Regions from separate parts of the Micromonospora sp. NPDC023888 genome, predicted to be linked through region 1. Evidence: riboswitches for the same ligand, from Rfam matches in the RefSeq annotation. Region 1 holds a riboswitch; each other region holds the start of a gene.
What was found. A riboswitch is a leader RNA that binds a small molecule or an ion and turns the genes downstream of it on or off. The one in region 1 is predicted to bind S-adenosylmethionine.
Positions count from the first base shown of each region.

Region 2: it holds a riboswitch for S-adenosylmethionine, as region 1 does, so the genes downstream of both, AB0F61_RS13165 (aminotransferase class V-fold PLP-dependent enzyme) here and AB0F61_RS04100 (ABC transporter substrate-binding protein) in region 1, are expected to answer to the same signal.
Region 3: it holds a riboswitch for S-adenosylmethionine, as region 1 does, so the genes downstream of both, thrC (threonine synthase) here and AB0F61_RS04100 (ABC transporter substrate-binding protein) in region 1, are expected to answer to the same signal.

Region 1 is NZ_JBEZZW010000003.1:229,307-233,869, forward strand. Features, by position in the region: gene AB0F61_RS04095 (amino acid transporter) at 1-1,850, shown strand, start outside; SAM riboswitch class IV at 1,936-2,047, shown strand; gene AB0F61_RS04100 (ABC transporter substrate-binding protein) at 2,318-3,181, shown strand; gene AB0F61_RS04105 (amino acid ABC transporter permease) at 3,221-4,003, shown strand; gene AB0F61_RS04110 (amino acid ABC transporter ATP-binding protein) at 4,000-4,563, shown strand, end outside.
Region 2 is NZ_JBEZZW010000011.1:184,297-188,859, reverse strand. Features, by position in the region: gene AB0F61_RS13175 (metal-dependent phosphohydrolase) at 1-441, opposite strand, end outside; gene AB0F61_RS13170 (FUSC family protein) at 548-1,783, shown strand; gene AB0F61_RS13165 (aminotransferase class V-fold PLP-dependent enzyme) at 1,795-3,063, opposite strand; SAM riboswitch class IV at 3,110-3,230, opposite strand; gene AB0F61_RS13160 (PrsW family intramembrane metalloprotease) at 3,296-4,563, shown strand, end outside.
Region 3 is NZ_JBEZZW010000004.1:267,174-271,736, forward strand. Features, by position in the region: gene AB0F61_RS05815 (DoxX family protein) at 1-13, shown strand, start outside; gene AB0F61_RS05820 (metalloregulator ArsR/SmtB family transcription factor) at 240-545, opposite strand; gene AB0F61_RS05825 (DMT family transporter) at 637-1,605, shown strand; gene AB0F61_RS05830 (hypothetical protein) at 1,752-1,952, shown strand; SAM riboswitch class I at 2,037-2,172, shown strand; gene thrC (threonine synthase) at 2,183-3,469, shown strand; gene AB0F61_RS05840 (GNAT family N-acetyltransferase) at 3,802-4,563, shown strand, end outside.

The sequences.
Region 1 (4,563 bases):
GCCCGTCGGAGCACCGGCACCATCCGTGGTGGAAGGTGATGTGCCTGACCGGCGTCGACTACTTCTCCACCCTGGGCTACCAGCCGGGCATCGCGGCGCTGGCCGCCGGGGCACTGTCGCCGGTGGCGACGCTGGTGCTGGTGCTGGTGACCCTGCTGGGCGCGCTGCCGGTCTACCGGCGGGTGGCGGTGGAGAGCCCGCACGGTGAGGGTTCCATCGCGATGCTCGTACGCCTGCTGAGCTACTGGCCGGGCAAGTTGCTGGTGCTGGTGCTGCTCGGTTTCGCGGCCACCGACTTCATCATCACCATCACCCTGTCGGCCGCCGACGCGACCGCGCACATCGACGAGAACCCGTTCTGGCCGAGTGGGCTCAAGGGGCACGAGGTGCTGGTCACCCTGTTGCTCGTGTCGCTGCTGGGGGCGGTGTTCCTCAAGGGTTTCACCGAGGCCATCGGGATCGCCGTCGTCCTGGTCGCGGTCTACCTGACGCTGAACGCGGTGGTGGTGGCCGACGCGCTGTGGCGGGTGGTGACGCATCCCAGCGCGGTCGAGGACTGGACCACCACGCTCACCACCGGGCACGGCGATCCCTGGCTGGTGGTCGGGCTGTCGCTGCTGGTCTTCCCGAAACTGGCGTTGGGCCTGTCCGGCTTCGAGACCGGGGTGGCGGTGATGCCGAGCGTGCGGGGCGACCCGCAGGACTCGGAGGCTCGACCGCTGGGCCGGATCCGCGGCGCGCGCCGACTGCTCACCACCGCCGCGGTGATCATGAGCGTCTTCCTGATCACCAGCAGCGTGACGACCACCATCCTGATCCCGGCGGAGGACTTCCGCCCGGGTGGGCCGGCGAACGGCCGGGCGCTTGCCTACCTGGCGCACCAGCACCTCGGGGAGGTGTTCGGCACCGTCTACGACCTGTCCACAATCGGGATCCTCTGGTTCGCGGGAGCGTCGGCGATGGCCGGTCTGCTCAACCTCGTCCCCCGCTACCTGCCCCGCTACGGCATGGCACCGGCCTGGGCGCGGGCCGTCCGGCCGCTGGTGCTGGTCTTCACCACGGTGGCCTTCCTGATCACTGTCGTCTTCGAGGCCAGCGTGGACGCGCAGGGTGGCGCGTACGCCACGGGTGTGCTGGTGTTGATCACCTCGGCGGCGACGGCGGTGACGCTCGCGGCGGCCCGGCGGCGTCAGCGCGGTCGCACCATCGCGTTCGGCGTCATCGCCGTGGTCTTCGTCTACACCACACTGGCGAACGTGGTGGAACGCCCCGACGGCGTCAAGATCGCGGCCTGTTTCATCGGCGGGATCATCGTGGTCTCGCTGCTGTCCCGGGTCTCCCGGGCCTACGAGCTGCGGGTGGACCGGGTCGAGTTGGATCCGGTCGCCACCCGGATGATCGACGAGCGTGCCGGACGGCGCATCCGGCTCGTCGCCCACGAGCCCGACCGGCACGACGAGGCCGAATACCGCGCCAAGTTGAAACAGACGATGGCGGACAACGACTTCCCCGACGACAGCGACGTGATCTTCGTCGAGGTGCACGTCACCGACCCGTCGGACTTCGAGACCGAACTGCTGGTACGCGGCGGCCTGGCCGACGACCGCTTCGCGGTGCTCAGCCTGACCAGTTCCTCGGTGCCCAACGCGCTGGCCGTGCTGCTGCTGGAGATCCGCGACCGGACGGGGCGGCGACCGCACATCTACTTCGAGTGGAGCGAGGGCGGCCCGACCCGCAACTTCCTGCGCTACCTGGCGTTCGGGCAGGGCGCGATCGCCTCGGTCACCCGGGAGATCCTGCGCCGCCAGGAACCCGACCCGTGTCGCCGGCCGCACGTGCACGCTGGCTGACCTGCGGCCGGGCACCCGTTGGGCACGGTGAGCGTGGTCATAACGACTGGACGTTCCGCCCGGGCGTACTGCTAACCTCGCCGCAGGTCATGAGTGCCAGCGCGAAGCCCCGGCTCGCTGGCCGGCAACCCTCCTCCGCGGTGGGGTGCCCCGGGTGAAGACCAGGCACCGGCACGACGTCGGTGCAAGCGTGGCCTGGCACCCAGGTCAGCACAGACCCGGGAGAACCATGCACATCCTCGGCACCGCCCCACCGACCGACGTCGCGGAACTCCGCGGCGGTTGGCCCGCGCCGGCACTGACCCGGCGACGGCACGTGGACATGATGCGAATGTGCAGCGCCGCCTGTCGCGGCACCACGCACTAGCGCACCCCTTCCCGCACTTCTTCCCACCGGTACGCCCATCGGGCGTGCCGTCGGTGGCGCACGCCTGTGCGCGCCGAGACACCAGCCTTCGGAGACACCCGTGCGATTTCTTCCCGCCCTGACCCGAGCCGCCGCCCTGGGCGCGGCAACCATCCTGGCCGCCACCGCGCTCACCGCCTGCGGCGACGACAGCTCGTCCGATGCCACCGCCAACCCGTACGGTCTGGCCCAGCCGGGCGTGCTGCGGGCTGGCACCCTGACCGACGCCCCGCCGAACGTCTTCCTCAAGGACGGCAGGTTCACCGGCTTCGACAACGACCTGCTGACCGCCGTGGCCGGCAAGCTCGGCCTCACTGTGGAGTTCGTCGGCACCGACTTCTCCGCGCTGCTCTCCCAGGTCAACAACCACAAGTTCGACGTCGGCAGCTCCTCGATCACCATCACCGAGGCGCGCAAGAAGACAGTCGACTTCGGCAACGGCTACGACTTCGGCTACTTCGGCCTGGACGTTCCGGCCGGTTCACCGATCACCGGCTTCGACCAGCTCACCGGCAAGCGGGTCGTGGTGGTGCAGGGCACCGTGCAGGACGACTACGCCACCGGCAAGCAGCTCGACCCGGTGCGGGTCCCGGACTACAACGGCGCGATCAACCAGCTCAAGGCCGGCACCGCCGACGCGTGGATCGCCCCGGCCGAGATCGGCGAGAAGTCGGCCGCCGACAGCAACGGCAAGATCACCGTGGCGGCCAAGCAGCTCAGCCCGGCTCCGACCGCGTACGCCGTGGCCAAGGGCAGCGACAAGCTGCGCGAGGCGCTGAACAGGGGCCTCGACGAGGTCATCGCGGACGGCACGTGGAGCCGGTTGCAGACGCAGTACTACCCGGGCCGGCCGATCCCGGCGGACTTCAGGCCGGGCAGCGGCACGGTGCCGGCACCGACCGCGTCGGCGTCGGCCGCGTCCTGAACCGGTGACGAGCGAGCGGGGCGGTAGGAGAGGCGACCGATGGATCCGTTGAGCACCCTCTGGGAGACCTTCTTCGACGCCGACGCGATGCGCGAGGCGCTGCCCGAGATGCTGACCGTCGGGCTGCCCAACACGCTGATCCTGGCGGTCTCCGCCGCCCTGCTCGGCTCGGTGCTGGGCCTGCTGTTGGCCGTCGCCGGCATCTCCCGCAGTCGGTGGCTGCGCTGGCCGGCGCGGGTCTACACCGACGTGTTCCGAGGGCTGCCGGCGGCCGCGACGATCCTGCTGATCGGCGTCGGGCTGGCCCCGCTGGGCATGGAGGTCTGGGGGCCGGACCCCTACCCGTTGGGAATCCTGGCGCTGTCGCTCATCGCGGCCGCGTACATCGGGGAGATCTTCCGCTCTGGCATCCAGTCGGTGGAGGCCGCCCAACTGGAGGGTGCCCGTGCTCTCGGCTTCTCCTGGGCCGACGCGATGCGGCTGGTGATCATCCCGCAGGGCATCCGGCGGGTGCTGCCGGCCTGGGTGAACCAGCTCATCGCCCTGATCAAGGACTCCAGCCTGGTCTACTTCCTCGGCCTGGTGGCAAGTCAGCGGGAGCTGTTCCGGATCGGGCAGGACTACGCAGCCACCACCGGCAACGAGTCGGCGCTGCTGCTGGCTGGGCTCTGCTACCTGGCCCTCACCGTCCCCCTGACGCACGTCGTCAACTGGATCGACCGGCGGCTGCGCAACGGCCGGGCGGCAACCACACCGTCCGACGAGGACGAGGACGACGACACCACATCGGCGTACGCCGCGACGGAAGGACACCGGCGATGACCACAGTGACGACCACCTCGGTCAGCCTCGACGTCCGCGATGTGCACCTCGCCTTCGGACCGAACCGGGTGCTGCGCGGCGTCGACCTCACGGTGCCGCGCGGTGCGACGGCCTGTGTGATCGGCCCGTCCGGGTCGGGCAAGTCCACCCTGCTGCGCACCATCAACCGGCTGATCGAGCCGGACCGTGGCGACGTGCTGCTCGACGGGCGCAGCGTGCTGTCCGACGACCCGGACGCGCTGCGACAGCGGGTGGGCATGGTCTTCCAGCACTTCAACCTCTTTCCGCACCTGAGCGTGCTGCGCAACGTCACCCTCGCGCTGCGTCGGCTCCGCAAGCTCGGCGCGGACGAAGCGGAGACCGTCGCGCGGGACCACCTGGAGCTGGTGGGGTTGGCCGGCAAGGCCGACGCGCGGCCGGCGCAGCTCTCCGGTGGTCAGCAGCAGCGGGTGGCGATCGCCCGGGCGTTGGCGCTGCGCCCCGAGGTGATGCTCTTCGATGAGGCCACCTCGGCGCTCGACCCGGAGTTGGTCAAGGGCGTCCTCGGGGTGATGGCCGAC
Region 2 (4,563 bases), on a different contig from region 1:
GGCCGGGGGCGTGGCCAGCACGGCGAGGTCCGCGTCGCAGAGCAGGGCGCCGTCCCGGTCGTCCGGACCCACCACGTGCCCGGCGGTCAGCAGCACCAGCCGGCGTACCTCGGCCGCCGTGGGCACCGGCACCCCGAGCCCGGTGAGCACGCTCTCGGCCAGCGCGGCGCTGTCCTCTTCGTTGGCGGCACCCGTGGCCCGCGGGTCGTAGACCGCGTCGTGCCACCAGGCCGCCAGCCGGACGAGGTCGGCCCGGTCGGCCAGCTCGGCGTGCTCGTCCACCACGTCGAGCACCGCCGTCAGGTGGGCCACCGTGTGGTAGTGCCGGTGCGGCTCCCGCCACCGGTCGAGCAGCCGCTCCCCGGCCCGGGTCCACCCCGCGCCCGGCTTCACACCAGCACCCCGGGCTGCCGCCCGCCACCGCTCCAGCAGATCGACCACCGGCCGAGTCTGCCGCATCCGGCCACGGCGCGCGACGCCGAAGGATTCAGCCGGCCTGTCCGGGGTAGTCGCGCCCATGGCGGTGGCCCGGGACAAGAGACCTCCGATGGTGCGACGCGCCCCGTTGCGTGACGGGTTGGTGGACGTCGACGGGGCGCGCATCGCCGAGGCCACCGAGCAACTGCGGCATCGTGGCCGGGCCACCCTGCACGACCGGCTGCACCGGGTGCGGATGGCCGGCGGACTGGCCCTGCAGGCGGGGCTGGCCGCCGGGCTGGCGTACCTCATCTCGCACAAGGTGCTCGGCAACCCGCAACCGGTCTTCGCGCCGATCTCCGCGGTCGGCACCCTGGCCGCGTCGGTCGGCCAGCGGTTCCGCCGCACCGTGGAGCTGATCGTCGGGGTGGGGATCGGTGTCGCCATCGGCGACTTCCTGATCTACCTGCTCGGCACCGGGGCCTGGCAGCTCGGCCTGGTGGTCACCGTCGCGATCCTGTTCACGATCTTCGCCGGGGCGAGCGTCGCCATCGTCATCCAGGCGGCGGCCACGGCGGTGCTGATCGTGACGCTGAGCCCGTCCACCCAGAATCTGGAGATCCCGCGCTTCGTGGACGCCTTTCTCGGTGGTGGCGTCGCGCTCCTGGTGACCGCCCTGCTGCTGCCGCTGAACCCGCTCCGGGTGATCAACCGGGCCGCCCGGCCGGCGCTCGACCTGCTCGCCGCCCAGCTCGACGTCACCGCGGACGGGTTGCGCAGCCGGGACCGCGCCAGTGTCCAGCGGGCCCTGGATCGGCTGCGCAACAACAAGGATGAACTGAACACGTTGTCCGAGGCGATCGAGGGGGCGAAGGAGACCGCCACCCTCTCCCCGGCCCGCTGGCACCGCCGCAGCGAGTTGATCCACTACGCGGAGGCGGCCGACCCGATCGACCGGGCGATGCGCAACACCGGCACGCTGATCCGCCGGTCCGTCACGTTGATCGAGGACGAGGAGCCGGTGCCGGACCCGATGCCGGACGCGATCGGCCACCTCGCCGAGTCGGTCCGGCTGCTCAAACACGAGTTCGCCGCCGGCGAGGAACCGGAGAAGGCCCGGGAGCGGTCACTGCGCGCGGTCAGCGAGGCCGGGCGGGCGTACGGCGCCGGCGTCGGCTTCTCCGGCAGCGTGGTCGTCGCCCAGATCCGGACCACCGCCAGCGACCTGCTGGTGGCCTCCGGGATCGAGCAGGAGGAGGCGAACCGGTGGATCCGCACCGCCTTCGGGGAGCAGGAGCGGCCGATGGGTGAGCCGGCTGAGCCGGGCGGGGCGCCGAAACCACCGACCGCCCCGCCCGTCGGCTGACCGCAGCCGCCTCAGCCCAGCTCGGCGAGCGCCGTGAGCAGTTGGTCCACCTGGTCGACGGTGCTGCCCAGGCCGATGCTGGCGCGCAACGCCGTGGGCGGCAGGTCCCGTCGGCCGGTCCGTCCCGCCGCCTCGGCGAGCAGCCGCCGGGCCAGCGGGTGGGCACAGAACAACCCGTCGCGTACGCCGATCCGGTGCGCGGTGGACAGCCGCGCGGCCACGTCGGCGGAGTCCCAGCCGGCGACCACGAACGAGACGATGCCGACCCGGGGCGCGTCCGGGCCGAAGGTGCGCAGCTCCACCACGTGCGGCAGCGCCTCGATGCCGGCCCGCAGACGCGCCAGCAGCGCCTGCTCGCGGGCGGCGAGCGCGACCCGGTCCGCCGCGCCGAGCGCCGCGCACACGGCCGCCAGCGCGACCGCGCCGAGCAGGTTCGGGGTGCCACCCTCATGCCGGGCCGGACCGGTTGCCCAGGTCACGTCGTGGGTGGCCGGGCCGACGTGGCTGGTGGCGCCGCCACCCGCCAGGTACGGCGGGGCGGCGTCCAGCCAGTCCGCCCGGCCGATCAGCACGCCCGCACCGAACGGCGCGTACAGCTTGTGGCCGGACACGGCCAGGTAGTCGACGTCGAGCGCGAGGAGGTCGACCGGGGCGTGCGGGGCTAGCTGCGCGGCATCGAGCACGATCCGGGCACCGTGCCGGTGCGCCACCCGGGCCAGCTCGGCGACCGGCCACCGCTCACCTGTCACGTTGCTCGCACCGGTAACCGCGACCAGCACCGGCAGCGCCGGGCTGTTGCCCCGGCGCAGCTCGGTGAGGGCGGCGGCAAGGTCGCGTACCGCCCCGGCGGGATCGGCGGGCACCGGCAGCCGCACCGAACCGCGCGGCCAGGGCAGCAGGTTGGCGTGGTGCTCGCCCGCGAAGGTGACCACTGTGGTGCCGGCCGGCAGCGACCGCGCCAGCAGGTTGAGCGCGTCGGTGGTGTTGCGGGTGAAGATCACGTGATCGTCGGCGCGGACGCCGAAGAAGTCACCTACCGTCTGCCGGGCCTGCTCGTAGGCGAGGGTGCAGCGCCGCGACAGCGCGCCCGCGCCACGATGCACGCTGGCGTACCAGGGCAGCAGCTCAGCCACCGCGTCGGCGGCGGCCCGCGCGCACGGTGCGCTCGCCGCGTAGTCCAGGTTGATCTCACCCGGCACGCCGAGGACGTCGAGCGGCGCCGACGACGCGGGCGCGACGGCGGGCAGGGCGGGCAGCGAGGGAACGAGGGTGACGGACATGCCGGAACCTCCGGGGTCAGGGACCCCGGGTGCGGCATCGGGACGGGGTCCGCGCTTGCCCAGCACACCGATCGGGCTGGGCCCGGTCATCACCCGGGGCACCCCACCGCGAACTCGACGAGGGTTGCCGGCCAGCAAGCCGGGGCTGAACGCTGGCACTCGTGACCTGTCGGCAGCATAGCGGCAACCGAGGCGACCGGACCAGCCGGCGGAGGATGGCTACGCTGACCGCATGGCCGACACCCCGCCCGGTACGCCCCTGCCGTCGTCGCCCGCGCCCGCGGCCCCGTCCGTCGGCCAGGCGCCCCGGATGCCGCTGCGCCGGCCGGGCCGGCGGCGTTTCCTGGCGTTGGCCGGGGTGGTGGTGCTCATCGCCGCCTGCGCGGTGTTCATGGTCTTCACGCTCGGCCGGTCGCTCGGCGTGCAGGCCCTGCTGATCGGGGTGGCCGCCGCCATCCTGCCGGTGCCGGTGCTTGTCGCCTGCTTCCTCTGGCTGGACCGGTACGAACCGGAGCCGTTGAAGTATCTGATCTTCTGCTTCGCCTGGGGCGCGTTCGTCTCCACCGCCGCCTCGCTCACGGTCAACGACTTCGCCGCCAACCGGTTCGCCGACTGGGGGCTGCCCGACGCGCTCACCGGTGTGCTTGTGGCGCCGTTCATCGAGGAGTTGACCAAGGCGCTGGGCCCGATCCTGCTGCTGGTCTTCCGGCGGCGGGAGTGGTCCGGGATCACCGACGGCCTGGTCTACTGCGGCCTGTCCGCTGTCGGTTTCGCCATGGTGGAGAACATCCTCTACCTGGGTGGGGTGGGCTTCGCGTCCGGAGCCGACCGGTACGGCCCGGTGACCGGCATCAACCAGGTCATCGCGATCTTCATCCTGCGGATCCTGCTGTTCGGGTTCGCCCATCCGCTCTTCACCTCGATGACCGGTGTGGGGCTGGGCATCGCGGCGCGGACGGCCGACCGGCGGGTCCGGGTGCTCGCCCCGGTCGCCGGCCTGCTGCTGGCGATGATGTTGCACGGCACGTGGAACCTGCTGCCCACGCTGACCCAGGCCACCGGCGAGCCGTTGATCATGCTGTACGGCTTCCTGGGCCTGATGGTGCCGGTCTTCTTCGGCACTGTGGGTTTCGCGGTGTGGCTGCGCGCCTGGGAGGGGCGGCTCACCGAGCGGACCCTGCCGGACTACGTACGCGCCGGCTGGCTGAGCCCGCCCGAGGTGGCCGCGCTGAGCAGTCTGGGCCGGCGGCACGCGGCCCGCAGTTGGGCGCGGCGGGTGGCCGGCGACGCCGGGGTGCGGGCGATGCGCGGGTACCAGTCCGCCGCCACCCGATTGGCCCTGCTGCGCGACGGCTCGCTGCGCGGCCTGGATCGCAAGCCCGCCGACCAGGAACGGACCGCGCGGGAGGAGCGGGAGTTGCTCGACGCGATCGGCGCGTACCGGTCGTTCTTCGTCGGCCGGGACCCGCAGGCCCCGACGGGGGTCTGGGACGGCAGCCG
Region 3 (4,563 bases), on a different contig from region 1:
GATGGTCGTTTGACCGCACCCGTACCGCGTCGCCGGGGCCTCGACGAGGTGGCTCCGGCGACGCGTCCGGTCGGGGGTCGCCCCCGGAGTGGTCTGTCTGCCCGGGGTGTAGCGGAACCCGGCTCTGCGCTGATGTCGTGAACGATTCAGCTCCATAGCGTGCGCGGGTGGCAGGTCTCACCCGCCCCGCGAGCGCCGGGGGGCGAAGGGCGAGAGCTGGGGGCGGCGAAGCGGGAGCGTCAGGCCGGCGTGCGCGTGCCGAGGACCGCGTCCAGCAGGCCCGGGTAGAGCTTGTCCAGCTCGTCGCGGCGGAGTCGGACCAGGCGGCTGGTGCCGGCGGCCCGGGTGCGGGTCAGGCCGGCCTCGCGCAGCACCTTGAGGTGGTGGCTGCGGGTCGCCTTGGAGACGCCGAAGTCGAAGCTGCCGCAGGTCGCCTCGCCGCCCTCGACAAGCGCCCGCACGATCTGTAGCCGCACGTCGTCGGCGAGTGCGGCAAGCACTGTGGTGACCGGTACGTCGGTCAGGTCGGGTTCGTGCGGCTCCATGTGACCAGTGTAACCCTTGTTCGACAACTATCGAACAACACCCTATGGTCGGTGTCGTTGGTTCGACGATACTCGAACATTGGAGTTGACCATGCGACCCCGTGCCGCCGCCTATCCTCTGCTCGCCGTGCTCGGCTGGGGCGTGATGTTCCCGGTCCTGGCCAGTGCCCTGACCCGGGTCGACCCACTCAACCTGACCACCGCCCGCTACCTGCTCGCCAGCGTCGTCCTGGTCGCCATCCTGCTGCTGCGCGAAGGTGCCGGCGCGCTGCGCCACGGCGGCCGGACGGGCGAGATCCTGCTGCTCGGCGTGGTCGGCTTCGCCGGCTTCAACGTGCTCACCAACCTCGCGCTCGAACACGCCGCCCCGCAGCAGATCGCCCTCTTCGTGGCCACCACCCCGCTGATCACCCAGTTGGTCCGCTGGGCCCGTGACGGCGTACGGCCGAAGCCGCTCCTGCTGGCCCTCTCCCTGGTGGCGCTCCTCGGAGTCGGCCTGGTGATCACCCGCGGGAGCCTGGCCGGGCTCGGCCAGTTCGGTCTCGGTGGGCTGATGATGATCGGCGCGGTGCTCGGCTGGGGCATCTACACGCACGGTGCCAGCCGGTTCGGCGACTGGTCGCCGCTGCGCTTCACGACCCTGACCGCGCTCGCCGGCACGGCGGCCATGCTGGCCGCGAGCATCGGCGCGGACGCCGTCGGCTGGCAGCACGCGCCGGCCGCCGCCGACCTCGCGGCGGTCACCCCACAACTGGCGTACGCCGTGGTCATCGGCGCGGTGGTCGCGGTCCTGGCCTGGAACACCGGTGTGCAGCGGCTCGGTGCCGCCAACGCCGCGCTGTTCATGAACCTGGTCCCGGTCACCACCTTCGCGGTGCAGATCGCCCGCGGCTACCGCCCGGAGCCGATCGAGCTGGCCGGGGCCGCCATCACCATCGGTGCGCTTGTCGCCGCGAACCTCGCCACCAGGGCGCGGACCCGGCCTTCGCCGTCGCCGCGGTCGACCGCGATCACCGACCAGGTCGCGGTGGTCGACCCCGTCGCGGTGAGCGCCCGCTGACCCCACCCGCCGTCGTCCCACGCCCCAGCGGCGGGGGAGATAGCGGCGGCGCATCCGTGGCACGATGAGCCGCCTGCCCCTGCCACCGATCGTGCGGTCGGCCATCCAGCGAGGGGCATCGTCGTGACGTCGATCGAGAGCAGCCGATGAGCCCCGTGCAGCGCGCCGTGGTCGTCCTGGTGTCCGTCATGACCGGGCTCGTCCTCGTGTGGGGTGCGATATGGCTGGTCGCCGGGGACGGGCGGCCCACCGGTGGCGCCATCGCGGTCGCCGGCTGGATTCTGGTGGCGGTGCTTGTCGCCTTCGGTGCCGTGACGATCTATCTCGGGAAGCGCCGCCGCCGGTAACTGGCTGAGTTGCTCGGCTCACAGCGTGGGATCCGCGGTAGAGGCGGCGGACATAGTTGCCTAGACTCGACTGCACAACTGCATACCTCATCCAGAGGGGCTGAGGGATACGGCCCGACGACGCCCCGGCAACCACCCCGCGCGCTCATCGCTGAGCGACCCGCGGGGCAGGTGCCAATTCCGTCCCCGCCGCACGGTGCGATGTGGGGAAAGATGAGAGGACTCTCGACATGACGTCGACGCTCGCCGCCTCCGGCATCGACACCTCCGCCAGCCCCGCCCGCGCACTGGTCTGTCGTGCCTGCTCGGCCCGTTACCCGCTCGTCGCCCAGCACGCCTGCTACGAGTGTTTCGGCCCGCTTGAGGTCGACTACGACACCGCCGCACTGGCCACCGTCACCCGCGAGCAGATCGAGGCCGGCCCGGAGAACATCTGGCGCTACGCCGCACTGCTCCCCGCCGGTCAGGACCCGGCCACCCGGGTCACCCTCGACCCGGGGCTGACCCCGCTGGTGGCGGCCCCGCGCCTCGCCGCCGAGCTGGGCATCACCGCACCGCTGTGGGTCAAGGACGACAGCGGCAACCCGACCCACTCGTTCAAGGACCGGGTCGTCTCGGTGGCGCTCACCGCCGCGAAGGCGCTCGGTTTCACCCGGTTCGCCTGCGCGTCGACGGGCAACCTGGCCAACTCGGTGGCCGCGCACGCCGCCCGTGCGGGGGTGCCGTCGGTGGTCTTCATCCCCAGCGACCTGGAGCAGGGCAAGGTCATCACCACCGCCGTCTACGGCGGCGAGCTGGTCGCCATCGACGGCTCCTACGACGACGTCAACCGGCTCTGCGGCGAGCTGGTGGAGACCGACGAATTCGAGGACACCGCGTTCGTCAACGTGAACGTCCGGCCGTACTACGCGGAGGGGTCCAAGACCCTCGGCTACGAGGTGGCCGAGCAGCTCGGCTGGCGCATCCCGGCGCAGGTGGTCATCCCGATGGCCAGCGGCGAACTGCTCACCAAGATCGACAAGGCGTTCTCCGAGCTGGTGGAGATCGGCCTGGTCGAGGCGCCGGCCGGCGGCTGGAAGGTCTTCGGAGCGCAGTCCGCCGGCTGCAACCCGATCGCCGTCGCGCTGCACGACGACAGCGACACGATCATCCCGGTCAAGCCCACCGGCATCGCCAAGTCGCTGAACATCGGCGACCCGGCCGCCGGCGTCTACGCCCTGGAGGCGGTCCGCCGCACCGGCGGCTGGATGGAGTACGCCGACGACGACGAGATCCGCGCCGGCATCCGCGATCTGGCCCGCACCACAGGTGTCTTCGCCGAAACCGCAGGCGGGGTGACCGTGGCGGTGCTCCGCAAGCTTGTCGAATCCGGTCGGCTCGACCCGACGGCGGAGACCGTCGTGTTCAACACCGGCGAGGGTCTGAAGACCGTCGACGCGGTGGCCGGCCAGGTCGGACCGACCCACCACATCAAGCCCTCGCTGCGCGCCGCCCGCGACGCCGGCCTCCTCGGCTGACCCGGCCCGCCGGGTCGGCCCGTTGATCCACTCGGGTTCCTGGAAGCCGCGGTAATCGCCCGGCCCGGACACCCCGTTCTCAGGAAACCCGAGTGGATCAAACGTGTAACTGGGGTTTCGCTGTGAGTATGGAAAACCCGCCCCTGCGGACTTGACGGCAGGAACCGGACGGCGCAAGATGCTCCGTGCGGGAGGGCATTTCGCCGAAGACTTTTGAAGTTCTTGCGACCCAACGCCGGAGGCGTTGTGCGAGTGTCCCTCCCGACCACGTTCGATCGGGCCAGCGAATAATTCGCTGGCCCGATCGCTTTCCCGGGCGCACGCTCAGCGGCATGAGCATCACCATCGCGACGTTCGACGGCGCCGACCGAGCCGCCGTCGACGAGGCGTACCTGATCGGCGTGGCGGCCCACGACGTCGATCTGCCGGACCTCCCACCCTTCTGCCGGCGACGCTTCGACGCGTTGTTCCACACGCCGATGCCCGGCACCAGGTCGCTCTGGGCGCTGGCTCGGCTCGACGGGGTCCCGGCCGGTTACCTCCAGCTGGACCTGCCCTACCTCGACAACACCGACAACGCCACCGCCGAACTGACGGTGCATCCCGAGCTGCGGCGGCGGGGCGTCGGCCGGGCGCTGCACGAGCACGGGGTACGCCTCCTGCGCGAGAACGGCCGCAAGCGGGTGGTCGCGATGGCCGTCTCCGCGCTGCCCGACGGGCCAGCCCGAAGCGCGGCGGGCGACGCGTTCGCCGCCGCCACCGGCGCCCAGCCCGCCCTCACCGAGGTGCGTCGCCGGCTCGACGTCGACGCGATCGACCGGGTCGCGCTGCGGGCGGCGCTGGCCGAGGCCCGGCCGCGAGCCGAGGGCTACCGGTCGGTCTGCTGGCAGGGGGCAGCCCCGCAGGAGTACGTCGCCGACATCGCCTACCTGGACGGCCGGCTGCTCACGGACGCGCCGATGGGTGACGTGCAGTGGGACCCGGAGCAGGTGGACGCCGAGCGCATCCGTGGCAACGAACGGGCGTTGGACGCCAAGGGCCGGCGGTGCTACCACCTCGGGATGCTCCACGAGGCGTCCGGCCGGCTGGTCGCC